Neobacillus sp. PS2-9: one gene and its partner. The protein of the gene in region 1 interacts with the protein of each later gene in a pairwise test. Links are inferred from orthologs where the notes say so. Each region holds a gene or a part of one and is shown on either strand. Other genes may lie near its edges. The genes, in order: ftsA and ezrA.

Region 1 (9,935 bases):
AAGGGTAATGGAAATAGAAGAAATTGCGTTACCTGGAGTACATAACCTTGAAAACATCTTATCTGCTATGGCAGCTGCTAAACTATCGGGTGTGGATAATAAGGCTATTCAAGAAGTACTTCGAACGTTTACGGGTGTCAAACATCGTTTGCAATACGTTGGTGAAATAAGTGGGAGAAAATTTTATAATGACTCAAAAGCAACCAATATTTTAGCAACAGTGAATGCACTTGCTGCATTTGATACTCCTATTATTCTCCTTGCCGGCGGACTTGATCGGGGTAATGAATTTGACGAGCTCCTTCCATATTTGAAAAATGTGAAAGCAATGATTACTTTTGGACAAACGGCACCTAAGTTGGAACGTGTAGGTAACGAGGCGGGAATAAAAACAATGAAGCGTGTCGATAATGTTGACAAGGCAGTGCCTGAAGCTTATCGATACTCTGAATCAGGGGATGTTATATTGCTATCCCCAGCATGTGCTAGCTGGGATCAATATAAAACTTTTGAAGTCAGGGGAGACATTTTTATCGAAGCGGTGCATAAGCTTAAGTAAGGGCTTGTACCACTTTTGGGTCTCACATGTGGTGCTGCTAAGCCCTAAAACTCGTAGTTGAGGTGTATAGTGGTGCCGACAAAGAGAACAACTCCTGATTTTATTTTAATGATTGTAACTTTCACTCTGCTGGCAATAGGGCTAATCATGGTTTACAGCGCAAGTGCGATATGGGCTGAATATAAATTTGACGATTCCTTTTTCTTTGCCAAAAGGCAGACGCTATTTGCCGGAGTCGGAATTGTTGCCATGTTTTTTATCATGAACATTAATTACTGGACGTGGAGAACATGGTCTAAAACTATTTTAATCGTTTGTTTTGTATTATTATTGTTGGTATTAATTCCTGGAATAGGGAATGTACGTAATGGATCTAGGAGCTGGATTGGAGTAGGAGCTTTCTCCATTCAGCCGTCTGAATTTATGAAACTAGCGATGATTGCTTTTTTAGCAAAATATTTGTCTGAGCGGCAAAAGTTGATTACCTCCTTTAAGAAGGGGCTTGTCCCTTCTTTAGGTCTTGCATTTGTAGCCTTTGCGATGATTATGCTTCAACCCGATTTAGGGACAGGAACTGTCATGATGGGGACTTGTATCGTAATGATCTTTATTGCAGGGGCCCGCATTAGTCATTTTGCTTTCTTGGGGTTATTAGGTGTTGCTGGGTTTGTTGGATTAATTGCTTCAGCACCATACAGAATAAAGAGGATTACCTCTTTCTTAGACCCTTGGTCCGATCCTTTAGGGAGTGGATTTCAAATTATTCAATCGCTATACGCCATTGGTCCAGGGGGGCTTTTTGGACTTGGTCTTGGAGAAAGCCGGCAAAAGTTTTTTTACTTACCCGAGCCGCAAACCGATTTTATTTTTGCCATTCTTTCAGAGGAATTAGGATTTATAGGTGGTTCGTTTATTTTATTACTTTTTGCTCTCTTGCTTTGGCGGGGCATTCGAATTGCGCTTGGTGCTCCAGACTTGTATGGAAGCTTTCTAGCTGTTGGAATCATCGCGATGGTCGCCATTCAAGTAATGATTAATATTGGTGTTGTAACGGGACTAATGCCAGTCACAGGAATTACATTACCATTTTTAAGCTATGGAGGCTCCTCGCTAACATTAATGTTAATGGCAATCGGTGTTCTCCTTAATATCAGCCGTTATTCAAGATATTGAAAATGACACCCTGTTCAGTGGCAGGGTTCTTTTTATTTGGCTATGATAAAGCATATTGATGAAATGCACTTAGTTGATTGGAGCGGAAGGTGCGAAGACTCCTGTGGGAGTACGGGTCAGGGGAGACCCCGCAGGCGCAAGCGCCGAGGAGGCTCGCCGAAACGCCCACGGAAAGCGAAGCACCTGGAGCGGAGATCAACGGACTGGTTTAAAAAAGCATTTTATCTAGGGCCTTCTTTACATTTACTTAACAATCTTTTATCATTTGCTTTCTTTCTTCAATTTTTATAGTAATATAGGTATGCAATTAGGTGTTAAATAGTTAATGAGGTGGAAAAGATGAGAATAGCAGTAAGCGGTGGAGGGACTGGCGGTCATATATATCCGGCTCTAGCACTAATTAGAGAAATTCAAAAAGAAAACAAAGACGCAGAGTTTCTATACATAGGTACAACTAATGGTCTAGAAAGTAAAATTGTCCCAAGAGAAAATATAGCATTCCAATCGATTCATATAACTGGTTTTAAACGTAAACTGTCTTTCGAAAATGTAAAAACAGTTTATAGATTCTTAAAAGGTGTGCAAGATAGTAAAAAAATATTAAAAGCATTTAGGCCGGACATTGTCATCGGTACAGGAGGTTACGTGTGTGGCCCAGTCGTTTATGCTGCTGCTAAACTTCGTATACCCACGATTATTCATGAACAAAATAGCGTACCTGGTCTGACAAATAAATTTTTAAGCAGATATGTAAATAAAATTGCAATCTGTTTCGAAGAGGCAAAGGATTATTTCCCTCAGAAAAAGATTGCTTTTACCGGAAATCCTCGAGCGTCAGAGGTCGTAGGTCAGGATGGAATACGTGGCCGACTCTCTGTTAGTCTTAGCACGACAAAGCCTGCTGTATTAATTTTTGGTGGAAGCCGAGGCGCACGTCCAATAAATGAAGCAGTAGTTAAAGCATTGCCTGAGTTTGCAGAAAAAATGTATCAAATTCTTTATGTAACGGGTGATACCCATTTTGAGGATGTAAAAAAGGAAGTAGAGTTAGTTGGAAATCCCAAGAATGTGGTGATCAAACCTTTTATTCATAACATGCCGGAAGTTCTTGCAGGTATTGATTTAGTTGTCTCGAGAGCGGGAGCAACAACACTAGCGGAATTAACCTCCCTTGGAATTCCAAGTATTCTTATTCCAAGTCCATATGTCACAAACAATCATCAAGAAAAGAACGCTAGATCCTTAAGTGATCATGGGGCAGCAGAATTATTGTTAGAAAAAGATTTGACAAGTAAAAGTCTTGTAACACACATTGACCGTATATTATTAGATAATGAGAATTTAACTGAAATGAAAGCAAAAGCTAAAAAAATGGGGGTTCCGGATTCAGCAAGCAAGCTATACTCATTAATGAAAGAACTTGTGGAGACGAATCAAAAGTAGCCCAATTTACTTTAGTGCATAAACTGAACTATTAGCATCTTGGAAAGTTAGGTGGTAAAAATGGACGAAATAATAAAAGAATTACAGACGCTAAATATTGGGAAGGTGAAGGAAAATGAGCTTCTAGCCAACCATACCACTATGAAAATTGGAGGTCCTGCAGACCTTTTTATTGAACCTTCTTCAGTTGAAAATTTAAAAAAAGTAATGTCTGTTATAAATAAGCATGGATTAAATTGGCGAGCGATTGGTCGTGGATCCAATCTTCTTGTATCTGATAAAGGTATTGAAGGAGTCGTAATCAAACTAAGCTCTGGATTAGACCACTTAGAGATCGAAGGGACAACAATTACTGTCGGTGGCGGTCATTCGCTTGTAAGTTTAGCAACACTTATCAGTAAAAAAGGTTTAGCAGGACTCGAGTTTGCTAGTGGTATACCCGGATCAGTTGGTGGAGCAGTTTATATGAACGCTGGTGCACATGGATCAGACATTAGTAAGATCCTAACTAGGGCTCATGTTCTATTTGAAAATGGGTCTATGGAATGGCTATCAAATGAGGAAATGAAATTTTCCTACAGGACCTCTGTATTACAGAACAAACGGCCAGGAGTAGTGGTTGAGTCTGTTTTTGATCTTACAACAGGTGATAGGGCAGCCATTGTGGCACAAATGCAAAAAAACAAGGATTATCGAAAAGAAACGCAACCATGGAATTTCCCTTGTGCTGGTAGTATTTTCCGTAATCCACTTCCTAACTATGCAGGAAAACTTATTGAAGCAGCTGGTCTAAAGGGATTTAGCATGGGTGGAGCAAAAATTTCTGAAATGCACGGTAACTTTATTGTAAATGCTGGGAACGCCACTGCCGCAGATGTCTTAGCCTTAATTCAGCATATTAAGGATACGATTTTTAACCTCTATGGAGTAAAAATGGAAACAGAGGTTGAAATAGTCGGACGTAAATAATCCTTGTATTTATTGTAAGAAATCTCTTACTAATGACAAATATTGTGTTATAATTACTGATAATATTACAGATGGAAACTAGGAAGAAAATGAATGACGGCATGAGTTTTCGTGCCGTTGTTTCACTTTCTATAGATAACGTAGCGGAACTTATAGACATGCTTTATGGGCTTTATAGTGTAGGGCAACCAGCGCCCCCAAGCTAAGGCTTTTCATTTGGAGGAATTATGATGGAAAAAGGTAAAATTGTTGCTCTAGAGGATCGTATTCCTAAGTTAAAGGAGCAAAGACGACGAAAAGCAAACAAAAGGCTGGTGCTCCTGCTATTTTTGTTTTTTACAATGATAGTAATTATCGCTTATACACAATCCCCATTAAGCCATGTAAAGACAATTAGGATAGAAGGCAATGAAGTTTATACTGACTCTGAAATTATTAGCAAAAGTGGTATTTCTAAGACTACGAATATATGGAAAGTCAAGAAGAGTGAGGTTTCTTCGAAATTACAGGGCTTATCCGAAATAAAAGAGGCAGATATAAAGATTCAATGGCCAAACACAGTTCAAATTCAAGTTAGAGAACATAAAAGAATAGCGTATCTTAAACAGGAATCAAACTATTATCCAGTTATGGAAAATGGTAAAATTTTGAAAGATAGAAATGAGGAAAAAATCCCAGTTAATTCTCCAATTCTTTTCGAATTCAAAGAAGGGAAAGCCCTAAACGAAATGGTAAAAGAGTTACAAAATCTCCCGAGTGAAATTTTAAACTCCATTTCTGAAATTCATTATTCTCCGAAAAAAACAGACCAGTATCACATTTCCTTGTTTATGAATGATGGATTTGAGGTAAGTGCAACTCTCAGAAGTTTTTCGGAAAAAATGGTGCATTATCCCTCAATCATTAGCCAATTAGATCCTAATAAAAAAGGGATAATTGATGTGGAAGTAGGCTCTTATTTTAAGGCTTTTGAACCAGAAGTGGAGGAAAAAGAAGTTGAAGAAAATTAAGGTAAGGGGTAAACACGTGATCTTGTCCCTTGTCTGCTTAGTTTTGGGGTTTATGATTGCCTTTTCTTATCATTTGACCCAACTGGAGAATCAAAAAGAAAAGCCTAGTTTGTCAGGCAAACAATATGAAAAAACTCTTGGATTAAGAAATCAATTGATTGCCCAAGAGGAGACAAATCGCAAGCTACAAAAGGAACTAAACCAAAAACAGGACAAGGTATTAAAAAACGAGAAGGATCTTGCTAAAGAAACACAAGTATTTTTAAACCTAGCAGAAGATGCAGAAAAGTACAGGATGTACCTCGGAAAAGTCAAGGTAAAAGGAAAAGGCGTTAAGATTACTTTGACAGATGGTGCCTATGATCCGAAGGAAGATAATGTGAACAATTATCTTGTTCATGAACACCATGTTTTTAAGGTTATTAATGAATTATATATTTCCGGTGCAGCGGCGGTTGCTATTAATGGACAGAGGTTAACAAGTCATTCGTACATTGTTTGCAATGGACCGGTCATTACTGTGGATGGAGTCCCACACCCCGCGCCATTTGTCATTACAGCTATTGGTGACCCAGAAGTATTAACTTCATCATTAAACCTAACAGGTGGAGTAAAAGACCAACTGGTAAACGATAATTTGGTTTTTTCCTTGGAAAAAGAAGATGAAATCGTGTTGAACCCAATATTAGGAAGTTAAGTTGAGGGTAAAATGTGTCCACATGAGGATTAATTTAAAAGGTTAGGTGAAAAAAGTGGACAAGCCGAAGAATTTGAGTTTTACGTTAATTGCTGCTGTGGTTGGTTTTATGATTGCAATTCAATTTCAAACCGTGAAGAAGCCTGAAGAACGTGATACAAGAGATGTTTGGCAGCTCCGTGAGGCATTGCTCAAAGAAAAAGAGCTACAGTCTAACTTATTAAGTGAAATCCGCTCAAATGAAGAAAAACTATCAGCCTATGAATCTAAGCGGAAACAAAGTAAGGAGCAGGTGTTACGGGATACACTTCAGGAGCTAAAAACGGAGGCAGGCTTGACCGAGGTTTCAGGTCCGGGAATCACCTTACATATTGAGCCGGTCATCGAGGATGTACAGCTAGGAACACCTGTGGCAACAACAGTTGTTTCCCCTGAATTGCTTAAAAGACTATTGAATGAACTAAATATGTATGAAGCAAAATATGTTTCCATTGATGGTCAACGAATTATAAATACCACGGTTATTAGGGATATAAATAGGGAAACAAAGATTGATGGTCATACAATTAGGACCCTGCCGGTTGAGGTTAAGGTGGGTGTAGATTCGATGAACAATGCCGAAAAATTATCAAACCAAATGAAGGTTTCAAAGGCTAGAGATGAATTCTTTGCTGAAAGCTTGAGACTCAATGTTTCTTCACCTAGTCCAAATATTACTGTTCCTGCTTATGAGAATCCAATTAGGATTAGGCATATGGAACCGATAAAGGAAGGAGGCGGTTCCTAATGTGGCTTCCGTTAGTGGGACTTGTGATCGGGATCTTCCTTGGACTGTTAACAGAAATAAGTATTCCTGAAGAATACTCAAATTATTTATCAATTGCTGTATTAGCTGCCTTCGACACACTTTTTGGGGGAATAAGGGCTCATTTGCAAAATATTTATGATGAAAAGGTATTTGTATCTGGGTTCTTTTTTAATATAATGCTTGCAGCAAGTTTAGCTTTTCTCGGTGTTCATCTTGGTGTAGACTTGTATTTAGCAGCAGTTTTTGCGTTTGGTGTCAGGTTGTTTCAAAATATCGCCGTTATAAGACGAATATTATTAACAAAATGGTCAACAAACAAAGAAAAAATAGAAAAAAATTGAACTTTTTTAAAGGGAAATATGTAGTTGTGACGAATAATTTTATAAGATATTACTATGAGAATCTATTAATGAACAAAATTGAATTGTTGTTGTTCTACCCAAGGAGATTAAAAGGAGGTGCCAAAGAATGAACAGCAATGAAATATACGTAAGTCTTGACATCGGTACATCCAGTGTAAAAGTTATCATTGGTGAAATGGTCAATGACTCGGGCAAAGACTCGTTAAATATAATTGGTGTTGGCAATGTGAAATCTGAAGGATTACGTAAGGGATCGATTGTTGACATGGACGATACCGTTCATTCTATTAAGAGGGCGATTGAACAGGCAGAAAGAATGATTGGCATGGAGATTAGAGAAGTGGTAGTCGGAATATCAGGTCATAATGTAATGCTTCAGCACTGTCATGGGATTGTCGCTGTATCCAGCCAAAACCGAGAAATTACGAATGAAGATGTCATTCGTGTCATTGAAGCATCACATGTGGGATCCATTCCACCTGAACGAGAAAACATTGGTGTGATTCGAAAACAATTCATTTTAGATGGTAAAGATGAAATTAACGATCCTCGTGGAATGATTGGTGTTCGTCTAGAAATGGATGGTACACTTATTACTGGATCTAAATCTATCATCATAAATACATTACGCTGTGTAGAACGAGCAGGACTTGAGATAGTAGACATTGTTCTTCAGCCGTTAGCTGCAGGAGATTATGCTTTATCCAAAGATGAAAAAAATCTAGGTGTTGCCCTCATCGATATTGGCGGAGGTTCTACTACTATCGCTGTGTTTGAGGAAGGATTTTTAAAGGCGACAAGTGTAATTCCTGTTGGCGGAGATTTATTAACGAACGACCTTTCAAAAGTTTTGCACACCTCAACAGAGGATGCTGAGAAAATTAAGGTTAAATACGGACATGCCTTCTATGATATTGCTTCTGAAGATGAGTTTTTCAGTGTTCCTATTATTGGCAGTGATCAACATCAACAATTTAACCAGCTCTATTTATCTGAAATTATTGAAGCTAGAATGGAAGAAATATTTGAATTAATTGTTAATGAATTGAAGCGTTTAGGTGTAACAGAGTTACCAGGTGGTTTTGTATTAACAGGTGGAACAGCAAAAATGCAAGGGGTATTGGAACTCGCACAGGATATGTTCCAAAATCCTGTTCGCCTTGCGGTACCAGACTATATTGGTGTAAGAGAACCTCAATATACAACGGCGGTTGGTTTAATAAAATATGCTTACAAGAATGGTAGATTACCAGGTGGAAATATTGGTGGTACGGGTGCATCTGTGGTAGCTGAACCAACTGAAAAAAGAACACCAAAACAACAACATCAACCTAAAGCAAAAGTAGAAAAACATCCGGAAGATAAGATGTCATCAAAAGTAAAAAAATTCCTTGGTTACTTTTTCGAATAAACATCCTCGAAAAAGAAAATCGGCGAATTAGGAGGATTTGTCATGTTAGAATTTGATACAAATTTAGATTCTCTTGCAACAATAAAAGTTATCGGGGTTGGCGGCGGAGGAAACAACGCGGTAAACAGAATGATTGAGCATGGCGTTCAAGGTGTTGAATTTATCGCAGTAAACACTGATGCACAAGCCTTAAACCTTTCCAAAGCTGAAGTCAAAATGCAGATTGGTGCGAAATTGACTCGTGGTCTTGGAGCAGGTGCTAATCCAGAGGTTGGTAAAAAGGCCGCAGAAGAAAGTAAGGAACAATTAGAGGAAGCACTTAGAGGTGCTGATATGGTGTTTGTTACTGCTGGTATGGGTGGCGGTACAGGTACTGGTGCAGCACCAGTTATTGCTCAAATTGCTCGTGACCTTGGTGCGTTAACAGTGGGTGTTGTTACACGTCCATTTACTTTTGAAGGTAAAAAACGTTCAAACCAGGCTTCTGGTGGAATTGGATCAATGAAAGAAGCGGTTGATACATTAATCGTCATTCCAAATGACCGCCTTCTGGAAATTGTTGATAAAAGCACTCCAATGCTTGAAGCTTTCCGCGAGGCAGACAATGTTCTTCGTCAAGGGGTTCAAGGTATTTCTGATTTGATCGCTGTTCCTGGATTAATCAATTTAGACTTTGCTGACGTAAAAACGATTATGTCAAATAAAGGCTCTGCCTTAATGGGAATTGGTGTCTCTGCAGGAGAAAACCGTGCAGCAGAGGCAGCAAAGAAAGCAATCAGCTCACCTTTATTAGAAACCTCTATTGATGGGGCTCAGGGTGTTCTAATGAATATTACTGGGGGAACTAACTTAAGTCTTTATGAGGTGCAAGAGGCTGCTGATATTGTTGCAACAGCATCTGACCAAGAAGTGAATATGATTTTCGGTTCCGTAATTAATGAAAACTTGAAAGATGAGATTATTGTAACCGTCATTGCCACTGGTTTTAACGAAGAAGGTTCACAACCAAAAGTAACACGTCCATCCTTTGGACAAGCAAAACCTGCTGTTGGAACTGTTAAGAGAGAGCACAAACGTGAAGAAGCTCCACAAGAACCAGTTCGAAATACGAATGTAGCCCAAGAGGAAACATTAGATATTCCGACATTCCTAAGAAACCGTAACCGTAGAAGATAATCTAAAGCGGTAGCACTATAAAAAACTATTAAAAGCATGGTCCAACCCGGACCATGCTTTTTTTGTAAGGCTGTGTTAAAAACAGGGTTAATTTTTATACTCTGTTGATAGTAGCGGAAGGCACGAAGACTCCTGTGGGAGTATGGTTCAGGGGAGATCCCGCAGGCGCAAGCGCCGAGGAGGCTCGCAGAAACACCCACGAACCGCTCGTGCCTGGAGCGGAAATCAACAGACAAGTTTAACAAAGCTTTTTGTAAAGGTAATCACGCTTATAATGTGACAAAATCCGTAGGGAATAGTGGAAATTTCTGTTTTTTTGATTACAGA
Region 2 (10,082 bases), 2.3 Mb from region 1 along the record:
ATTTCTTCCAAATGTAGAAACATTAAGATAGGCTTCGAGGATTTCCTTTTTGTCGAAAAATTTCTCTAAACGGAGTGCAAGTAGAATTTCATTCGCTTTCCGTTGGAAGGATACCTCATTGGTTAAAAGTTGATTCTTAATTAATTGCTGTGTTAAGGTACTTCCACCTGATTGGACAGAAGAATTCGTTACTTCTTGGAAAAGGGCCCGGAAAACTGCCTTGGGAACCACCCCGTTATGCTGATAGAAGTACTCATCTTCAGTTGCCACTACGGCATTAATTAAATTTTCTGAAACTTGATCCAACTTTACTTCTTCGCGTATAAGGTCACTGCGAAGCCTGCCGAGGTAAACATTATCAGCATAGTATAAATCGGATGTTTCCGTGTAATTATAAATATCCTTTTTCATACTCTCGTAAGGACGGACCGGTTCATCTTTCACAAGGGAGGCAAAATAACCAGCTCCTACACCTGTTGCAAATGAACCTCCAAGAATGGCAACCGTCATCACAAGGAGAAAAAGGTTCCAAACTACTTGATAGGTAATTCGTGCACTTTTTACCGTTTTTTTATGGGTAAATAAGTTGAGTATGGACTTTGCTTTTTCCATCCAGGCTTGCATTTTTTCATTCATCAATAGCATCACCTCATCTAAAATCACATACATTATAGCATATAGAAGGTATAAAAACTGACAACCTTCTACATTTTTCTGAAATTTCCAGTGGATGTTTGACATGCTCTTTGAAATGTGATAAAAAAAGCTATAGTTAATTTTAATAAAAAGCTTTGACAGGAACAAACTGTAGTTCTTCTATCCCTGTTTCTAGAGAGTCAGCGGTGGTGCAAGCTGACACAAATAGAAGAATGAATTACCTCCTCGAGCTTTCTCTGTGAACACACTGCTTAGTAATGGAGAACGGTCAAAACCGTTATTTTTTTCGAGTTGGAGGAAAGTTCCTCAAGCTGGGTGGTACCGCGTAAATTTACGTCCCTGCATATTTGCAGGGGCGTTTTTATTTTTATTTTTGGAGGGGATTAAAATGGATTTATTACAGGATTTAACCTGGAGAGGCATCATCTACCAGCAAACGGATGAAGAAGGATTAAAGGACTTATTAAGTAAGGAAAGCATTTCCCTTTATTGCGGAGTAGATCCAACAGCAAATAGTTTGCATATTGGGCATCTAGTTGCGTTTCTAACTTTAAGAAGATTTCAACAGCACGGCCATCGACCTATAGTGTTGGTCGGAGGTGCAACAGGATTAATTGGTGATCCTAGCGGGAAAAGTGAAGAGCGTAAATTGCTTACTTTAGAAACCGTTCAGGACAATGTTGCAGGGATTCAAAAGCAGCTATCCTCTATTTTTGACTTTGACGGTGAAAATGGAGCGATTATGGTTAATAACTATGATTGGGCAGGTTCAATGGATATTGTAACCTTCCTGCGTGATATCGGTAAGCATATTGGTGTCAACTATATGCTTGCAAAAGATACAATCGCATCTCGTCTTGAGACGGGAATCTCTTTTACTGAATTTACTTACACGATTTTACAGGCAATGGATTTCAATCATCTATATGACCACCATAATTGTAAATTACAGATTGGCGGAAGTGACCAATGGGGGAATATTACTTCAGGTCTAGAGTTAATCCGTAAAATGCATGAAGAATCAAAGGCATTTGGATTGACGATTCCGCTTGTAACGAAGGCTGATGGAACGAAATTCGGAAAGACAGAAGGCGGTGCCATCTGGTTAGACCCAGAAAAGACGACACCGTACGAATTCTACCAGTTCTGGATCAACACAGCAGATGCGGATGTTGTGAAATACTTAAAGTACTTTACATTCCTTTCACACGAAGAAATTGAACAATTGGAACATAGTGTTCAAGAAGAGCCGCATCTTCGTAAAGCACAAAAGACGTTAGCGGAAGAAATGACTCGTCTAATCCATGGTGAAGAATCTCTACAGCAGGCCATTAAGATTTCCCAAGCCTTATTCAGCGGGGATGTGAAAAATCTTTCTGCTGCTGAAATTAAGCAGGGCTTTAAAGATGTTCCGTCATTTGATGCAGGCGAGGAAGATGGCAACCTGGTTGACTTACTAGTTGCTGCAAAAATTTCTCCTTCTAAACGTCAAGCTCGTGAGGATATCACCAATGGAGCAGTCACGATAAACGGTGAAAAGATTACCGACACGGCTTATGCCCTTCAGGAAAATGATCGAATCGACGGTCAGTTTACCATTATTAGAAGAGGGAAAAAGAAATACACATTAATTAAATATTAATAGTAAAGGGCTTTGAGGAATCAGAGCCCTTTTTCTTGAAGAGAAATATAAAAAAAGTCCTCATACCAAATGGTATGAGGACTTTTTTACTATTAACGTGAGTAGAACTCAACGATAAGAGCTTCGTTAATTTCAGCAGGTAACTCAGAACGCTCAGGTAAGCGAGTGAAAGTACCTTCTAATTTGTCAGCATCAAATGTTAAGAAATCAGGTACGAAGTTTGTCACTTCGATTGCTTCTTTAATAACATCTAGGTTGCGTGACTTTTCACGAACGCTGATTGTTTGACCAGCAGTTACACGGTAAGATGGGATATCTACGCGTGATCCATTAACTAGGATGTGACCGTGGTTAACTAATTGGCGAGCTGCACGACGAGTGCGAGCAAGACCTAAACGGTAAACAACGTTATCAAGACGTGACTCAAGTAACGCCATGAAGTTTTCACCGTGGATACCAGATAATTTGCCAGCTCTATCGAAAAGAGTACGGAATTGGCGCTCGTTAACACCATACATGTGACGAAGCTTTTGCTTCTCTTGTAATTGTAATCCGTATTCAGAAAGCTTTTTGCGTTGGTTTGGACCGTGTTGTCCAGGAGCGTAAGGACGCTTTTCTAATTCTTTACCTGTGCCGCTTAGAGAGATTCCAAGACGACGAGATAATTTCCAGCTTGGGCCAGTATATCGAGCCATGAATGACTCCTCCTTAGTGTTTTTATTTTGGTAAAATAAAAACCGGTATGAGACTCGTTGACAGTCATTTTGTTTTCATGCACCTTCGCCCTAGCAGCTAAGGGTTACAAGATACACCATCAAATGAGATAGCAAAACTCTCATGAGGAACAAAATGAGACTATTCAAGTGAACTCAATAGGCTGCAATATTTTACACAAAGAGTATTATATTATTTTTATTACTCTAAAGTCAAGTATATTTTTGTTAACTCAGAGTTCGAGGAATGACATTCAAACATGTTTGTAAAAAAAATTAATAAATTATTCAAAAAAAGTATATCAATTGCTAACATAAATTAACTATAATTAGGTTGCGATGTATATATTTGGGATTTTAGCTAAAGAGGAGAACAAATATTTTGGACATAGTTGATTTTAGAAAATTATATGGAATATCAGAAAAGCTACATTCGTTTTTAGATGAAGAAGGTCTTCTGAGCGAACTATTGGTTATTCTTAAAGAAGAATATCCAAACTTTTCATATTTCCTGTTATTGTCACAGACTACCTACAAACATAGCGACCTCCCAGTCATTGACCTGGAATATGATAGTGAAAATATTGCAGCAACAACAGCGTATTTATCAGGTAATGTTCAATATGAGTTTTCTCATACGGAAAAGAGTACCATACTTTATGCACCTTTAAAAGGCAAGCAGGGGGTTTATGGGGTATTACAGATTATTGCACCTAATGCTCAGGATATTCCGACTAAAGAAGTGGAATTTATGACCTTGTTGGCAGAAAGTGCAGGAGCCGCTCTCGAAAATGCCCACCACTATCAGCAGTCAAGAAAGACCATTTTAGAGCTTCAATTAATTAACGAAACTTCCTATCGTTTAAATTCTAACCTGCCATTAGCTGATACATTGACATTTATGGCAGAACAAATTAAATCTTCCTTTAATGCAAAAGAGGTTGGTTTCTTTTTAGGCTCTACTGAGAAAGCCAAGGTCAAAATACTCCCTGGTTCCACACCCTTCTTTTTTTCAACAACTGCTCAAACCTATATAGAATACATAAAAGGAAAATTAAATACTGAAAATGATCCACTATTATTTGGGGATATAAGTCTTCCGCTTACCAATCCTAGTACATGCTTTCATTCCATAATGGTTGTACCATTAGTACTTGGTAAGAATTTAAAAGGTTTTTCAATGATCATGCAGGAAAAACCCTATTTCTTTTCTTTTGAGACATTTCAACTTCTTCAGACATTAGTACATCATTTATCGCTTTCCCTAACCAACTCCATGTTGAGAGAGGAACTCAAGAAATTAGTTACCACTGATCATCTAACAAAGCTCCATTCACGTAATTATTTAGATGAAAAAATTCAGACTTCTATGAAAGTAGATAGTGAAGGAACCTTTATTCTTATTGATATTGATAATTTCAAGGAAATCAATGATACCTACGGTCACCAAATAGGCGATGAAATACTTATACAAGTCGCAAATTTCATTAAAGGAAATATCAGGGGGAATGATGTGGGAGCACGCTGGGGCGGAGAAGAACTCGCCATCTATCTCCCCAAAGTTCCTTTATCATCCGGAGCGGTTATCGCTGAAAGATTAGTGACAAAGGTATCTGAGAGTTCTAACCCTCACATTACTGTGTCGTGTGGTGTTTCCTATTGGAATAGCGAAAAACCTGATACGTATCAATATCTATTTAAAAGAGCAGATGAAGCATTGTACCACGCAAAAGGCACGGGGAAAAATAAAGTAGTTACACAAGCTGACAATAGTAAAGCAAGTTAAGGGGCTGAAACTTGACAGAATTCAGCCCTTAACGATTTTTACATACCCATCATAGTTTATAAGTAAAAAAATGATAACGCTTACAATTAGGAGGAGTCTACATTGAAAGATAAAAAACCTCGTTTTGAAACTGAAGTCATTCATTTTGGCTATCATGCGGAAAATCATCAAGGAAGCTTAGTTCCCCCGTTATATCAAACATCCACCTTTACCTTCGAGAGTGCGGAGCAAGGGGAAAGTAGGTTTGCTGGGAAAGAAGAGGGATATATTTATTCAAGATTAGGAAATCCCACCGTAAAAATTCTGGAAGACAGAATGGCTGCACTTGAAAAGGGGGAAGCTGCTTTAGCTTTTTCGTCAGGCATGGCTGCCGTGAGTGCAGTGCTAATTGCTTTAACAAAATCAGGTGACCACATTCTATGCTCTCAGGGTGTTTATGGTTGTACATTTGGATTGCTCGAATTATTACAGGAGAAGTATCATATTGAACATGATTTTTCACTAATGGATACAAGGGAGACCCTTGAAAACCAAATTAAACCAAATACAGCTTGTATCTATATTGAGACTCCCATTAATCCAACAATGAAGCTTGTTGATCTTCAAATGGTTGCAGATGTGGCGAAAGAAAAGGGAATTCCCGTAGTAGTGGACAATACGTTTTGCTCTCCTTATTTACAAAATCCAATTAGAAATGGCTGCGATATTGTCATACACAGTGCAACAAAATATATTTGCGGACATGGCGATGTCATCGCTGGAATCGTGGTTGGAGGAAGAGAGACTATTAACCAAGTTTCAAGGACAACTCAAAAGGATATAGGGGGAATTATCTCGCCATTCGATGCGTGGCTGTTGTTACGGGGGTTAAAATCGCTTCCGGTACGGATGGATCGCCATTGTGAAAATACAACTGTCTTATTTGACTTTCTTAAACAACATCCGAAGGTGGATGCTATTTATTATCCCGGGGATTCAGAGCACCCTGATTACTCAATAATGAAAAAACAAATGAAAAAACCAGGAGGGCTTATATCATTTTCGATTAAGGGAACGAAAGAAACGGCTCAAATGTTTATGAATCAGCTCAACTTAATTAAAATTGCGGTCAGTCTTGGGGATGCAGAGACATTAATTCAACACCCGGCTACCATGACACATGCCGTTGTTCCAGACGAGGAACGGTTAAAAATGGGGATTAATCAAACCTTGCTTCGTCTTTCAGTGGGTCTTGAAGCCTGGGAGGATATTAAAGAAGATTTAGAGCAGGCATTTGATAGGATCTAAAAAAACTCGCCTAAGCGAGTTTTTGTTTTTACAGATAGGTAACGAGAATTTCTACGAATTCTTCAAGTTTTTGTTGGTCGAGCTTATCAAACCGATTTAATTCAGGAGAATCAACATCTAAAACGCCGATTAATTGCTCTCCTTTTAGCAGTGGAACAACTATTTCTGATTGTGAAGCAGCATCACATGCAATATGACCTGGGAACTGATTCACGTCTTCAACAAGAAGGGTTTCCTTTTTTAATGCAGCAGTACCGCAAACACCCTTGCCAAGAGGGATGCGTATGCATGCTGGGAGTCCTTGGAAGGGACCCAACACTAGTTCGTCATTCGTATCTAGTAGATAAAATCCTACCCAATTAACGCGGTCTAGAAATTGGTTCAATAAGGCAGAGGCATTGCTAAGATTGGCAACTTGATTTTTCTCATCGTGAAGGAGAGCCTGTAATTGCTTCTTAACAAGTTCATAATTTTCTTCTCGATTTCCGGTGTACATTTCGACGTTAAACACGGTATTTCACCTTTTTCTCTTATAATTTATATTTTATTTTATCAAAAATCAGAGAAAATGAGCATACTTTGTCGATATTTTCTTAAAGGAATCAATTGTGACACCAAGAATCATTATGATAAGGGGATTATGGGAATTACCTGAAGGGGGAGAATGGATGAAGAAAAATGCAAAAGAAGCAATTGTTAAGGCCGCTATCACGTTATTTAATTCCAATGGGTACTCAGGAACGTCAATAAGGGAAATTGCTCATGCAGCTAATGTAAATACCGCAACGATTGCCTATCATTTTAATAATAAAACAGGTCTCTTAGAATATTGCTTTATGCATTTTTTTGAACAGTACACCCGAAAGATGGAAGCTGCTTATGCATCTATTGATAGAGGGGCAAAAGAGTGCTTAAAACGTGTGGTATCTGATTTGCTCCATTACCAATGTGAGAACTACCAGCTTGCTAGTTTCATTTACAGGGAGATGTCGATGGATTCCCAAGTAGTAAGGGAAATCATGTCCACCTATTCTTTAAAAGAAAAATATTATTTTCAAAAAATATTTGAACGGGGTTTTGAATGGCATGAATTCAGACCACATTCCATTCCTTATTTAATTATACAGCTAAAAGGATTAATCATGATGCCGTTTATGAATAGCAATTATATGAGAGAAGTACTATATGTATTTCCGAATGAGCCATTTTTCGAGCAGAAATATCTTAAGGATCTTCACTTATGGATTGATAAAACACTTTGTTCAGACATACCTATCAAAAAGGGAGCAGTACTAAAATAGCGGTAATCGCTATTTTTTTTTTATTTTACAAAAAAATTGAAAATAATAGTCAAAAAATGTCGTTTACATGGTATCATAAAAGCATTGAATTGAACTTAATGAGTTTTTCTAAAATAGATGATTTGAATACATAGTGGAATCAATGTTGTTTGAAATAGGGGGCTTACTTGTGAAATTTATCATTGGATTTTTCATCCTATTATTAGCCTTATTTATAGTGGGATATTTAATAAAGAAAAAGTATTTTAAAGAAATGGATCGATTGGAAGCGTGGAAAATCGATATTATGAATCGTCCCATACTAGATGAAATGTCGAAAGTTAAACAGTTAAATATGACGGGTCAGACTGAGGAGCTTTTTGAGCGTTGGCGTAGTCAGTGGGATGATGTGGTAACGGTTCAGCTTCCTGATTTAGAAGAAATGCTTTTTGATGCAGAAGAATATATAGATCGCTATAGATTCAAAAAGGCAAAAGAAGCCCAACAGGCGATTAATACGAAGCTAATGGAAACAGAGGAACAAATTAAAAAGGTACTAGAAGAGCTGCATGAACTAGTGGGCAGTGAAGAAAAGAACAGAGTGGAAATTGAGGAACTTAAGGAACTTTATAGAGAATCAAAAAAAATGTTACTTGCTCATCGTCATAGTTTTGGTAAGTCTGAAAAGCACTTAGAAGCAAAACTAAATGAAGTGGCACAGAAGTTCCAGGAATTTGATGAAAAAACGGAGCTCGGTAATTATCTTGAAGCTCGAGAAGTAGTTTTACTTATTCATAGTCAGCTTGGAACAATCAAGAACCATATGGATTTAATTCCTCAGCTTTTAATTGAAAGTCAATCTCTTCTTCCAAATCAGCTAGCAGATTGTCTTGAGGGCTATCGAGAAATGACAGAGCAGGATTATCACTTAGAGCATTTAAATGTAACCACTGAAATACAACGCCTTGAAGAGAAAATTGCTGAAAATATTCGCTTGATTGAAACCACCGAAATTGAAAAAGCAGAAGAGGGCATTAAGGAAGTAAAGGATCGAATTGATATTCTTTTTGACCTCTTGGAAAAGGAAGTACACGCAAAACATTATGTCATGAAAAATAATAAGGTTGCTGCTGAACAACTTGCTTCTGCTCAAGAGGAAAATAAGAATCTTTCAAATGAATTAATTCATGTTCAAGCGAGCTATCAATTATCAGATAGTGATTTAGAGGTTCAAAATAATCTAGAAAAAGAACTTTCAACGGTGTATAAGCATTATGAAATTTTGGTTGAAAAGTTAAAGATGAATGAAACGGCTCAATCAGCGATTAGTGAAGAATTAAGTGAGTTAAAAGACCAACTGGATATGATATGTGAAGGGCAGCAAGCTTTTGCCCAAAAACTTCAAGCCTTGAGAAAGGACGAACTTGAAGCAAGGGAAAAAATTAAGGAACTTACCAAGAAAGTAGCAGAAACTGTTCGTCTTGTTTCAAAGAGTAACGTTCCTGGGTTGCCTGAGGATTATAAATATTTAATAGAAGATACAAACGAAAGCATCAATAATGTCCGATACCAACTTGAAGAAAAGCCTCTAAATATATCTGCTCTAAATCAGTATTTAGAAATTGCAGTACTGACAGTTGAAAAACTTGTAAATTCAACGATTGAGCTTATTGAGAATGTCACTTTAGCTGAAAAAGCAATTCAATATGGAAATCGTTATCGTAGCCACCATCCATCAGTTGCTAAAGGATTAGCTGATGCTGAAACGGCATTCAGACAGTATGATTTTCAAGAAGCTTTAGAACAGGTAGCGGCATCTTTGGATGGGGTTGACCCTGATGCGTTAAAGAAGATAAAGGCTACAATTGAAATGGAATAAAATGATAAACCGATTTAGCAATAGCTAGGTCGGTTTTTTGTATAATATTATTTTTCAAATGTTTCGGTTTTTATGTTAAGATTTTATTTTGTAAGTTCGTCTTCTTATGGAGGGGAAAGTTAGTGATTTATTTAGATAATAGTGCAACGACAAAGCCATATAAAGAGGTACTTGAATCTTATGTTACTGTTTCAAGTGAATATTTTGGAAATCCCTCTTCATTGCATGGATTGGGAATACAGGCAGAAAAGCTGTTAACTCATGCGAGGGAGCAAGTGGCAAAGCTTTTAACTGTAGAACCTAATGAAATTTACTTTACTTCAGGTGGAACAGAAAGTAACAATATAGCGATAAAAGGTGCGGCATTATTAAATAAAAAAAGAGGTCGTCACCTTATTACTACAAGTGTGGAGCACGCCTCTGTTCGTGCAGTTATGGAGCAGTTGGAACAGAATGGATTCGATATTACCTATCTCCCTGTCAATCCTCAGGGGAGGGTGAGTGTGGAAGATGTTGAAAAGGCCATTCGCAAGGACACCATCTTAATTTCGATTATGCACGTTAACAATGAAGTGGGTACAATTCAACCGATTAAAGAGGTAGGAGAAATGTTGAAAAAATACCCAACCATCCTTTTTCATGTAGACGCTGTCCAAGGTGTGGGAAAGGTTCCTCTAGCTATTCACCAAAACAGAATCGATCTTTGTTCCTTTTCTGCTCATAAATTTCATGGACTTAAAGGGACAGGTGCTCTTTTTATTCGAGAAGGGGCCAAGCTTGCCCCTTTATTATCGGGTGGGAATCAGGAAAGGACTATTCGAAGCGGGACAGAAAATGT

Evidence for each region.
Region 2: the proteins of ftsA (region 1) and ezrA interact in binary tests that used the Bacillus subtilis proteins (3 or more experiments, as listed by UniProt). The link is inferred for Neobacillus sp. PS2-9 from one-to-one orthologs.

Annotation. Positions count from the first base shown.
Region 1 is NZ_CP133269.1:3,646,597-3,656,531, reverse strand. The notes cover bases 6,424-9,279. They hold ftsA (cell division protein FtsA), read left to right. Parts: upstream 6,424-7,127; coding sequence 7,128-8,432; downstream 8,433-9,279. Other genes in these bases: ftsZ (cell division protein FtsZ), read left to right, coding at 8,475-9,279; RCG25_RS18305 (small basic family protein), read left to right, coding at 6,638-7,000; RCG25_RS18310 (DUF881 domain-containing protein), read left to right, coding at 6,424-6,638. Outside these bases: murD (UDP-N-acetylmuramoyl-L-alanine--D-glutamate ligase), read left to right, coding at 1-559; spoVE (stage V sporulation protein E), read left to right, coding at 632-1,732; murG (undecaprenyldiphospho-muramoylpentapeptide beta-N-acetylglucosaminyltransferase), read left to right, coding at 2,072-3,175; murB (UDP-N-acetylmuramate dehydrogenase), read left to right, coding at 3,236-4,144; RCG25_RS18320 (cell division protein FtsQ/DivIB), read left to right, coding at 4,375-5,154; RCG25_RS18315 (DUF881 domain-containing protein), read left to right, coding at 5,141-5,851; more of RCG25_RS18310, read left to right, coding at 5,907-6,423; more of ftsZ, read left to right, coding at 9,280-9,608. UniProt on the Bacillus subtilis protein: Cell division protein that is required for the assembly of the Z ring. May serve as a membrane anchor for the Z ring. Binds and hydrolyzes ATP. Also involved in sporulation.
Region 2 is NZ_CP133269.1:1,356,867-1,366,948, forward strand. What follows is about bases 6,963-9,899. They hold ezrA (septation ring formation regulator EzrA), read left to right. Parts: upstream 6,963-7,555; coding sequence 7,556-9,244; downstream 9,245-9,899. Other genes in these bases: refZ (forespore capture DNA-binding protein RefZ), read left to right, coding at 6,963-7,386; RCG25_RS06710 (cysteine desulfurase family protein), read left to right, coding at 9,367-9,899. Outside these bases: RCG25_RS06670 (transglycosylase domain-containing protein), read right to left, coding at 1-636; tyrS (tyrosine--tRNA ligase), read left to right, coding at 1,046-2,299; rpsD (30S ribosomal protein S4), read right to left, coding at 2,392-2,994; RCG25_RS06685 (sensor domain-containing diguanylate cyclase), read left to right, coding at 3,395-4,798; megL (methionine gamma-lyase), read left to right, coding at 4,901-6,085; RCG25_RS06695 (GAF domain-containing protein), read right to left, coding at 6,114-6,596; more of refZ, read left to right, coding at 6,754-6,962; more of RCG25_RS06710, read left to right, coding at 9,900-10,082. UniProt on the Bacillus subtilis protein: Negative regulator of FtsZ ring formation; modulates the frequency and position of FtsZ ring formation. Inhibits FtsZ ring formation at polar sites. Interacts either with FtsZ or with one of its binding partners to promote depolymerization.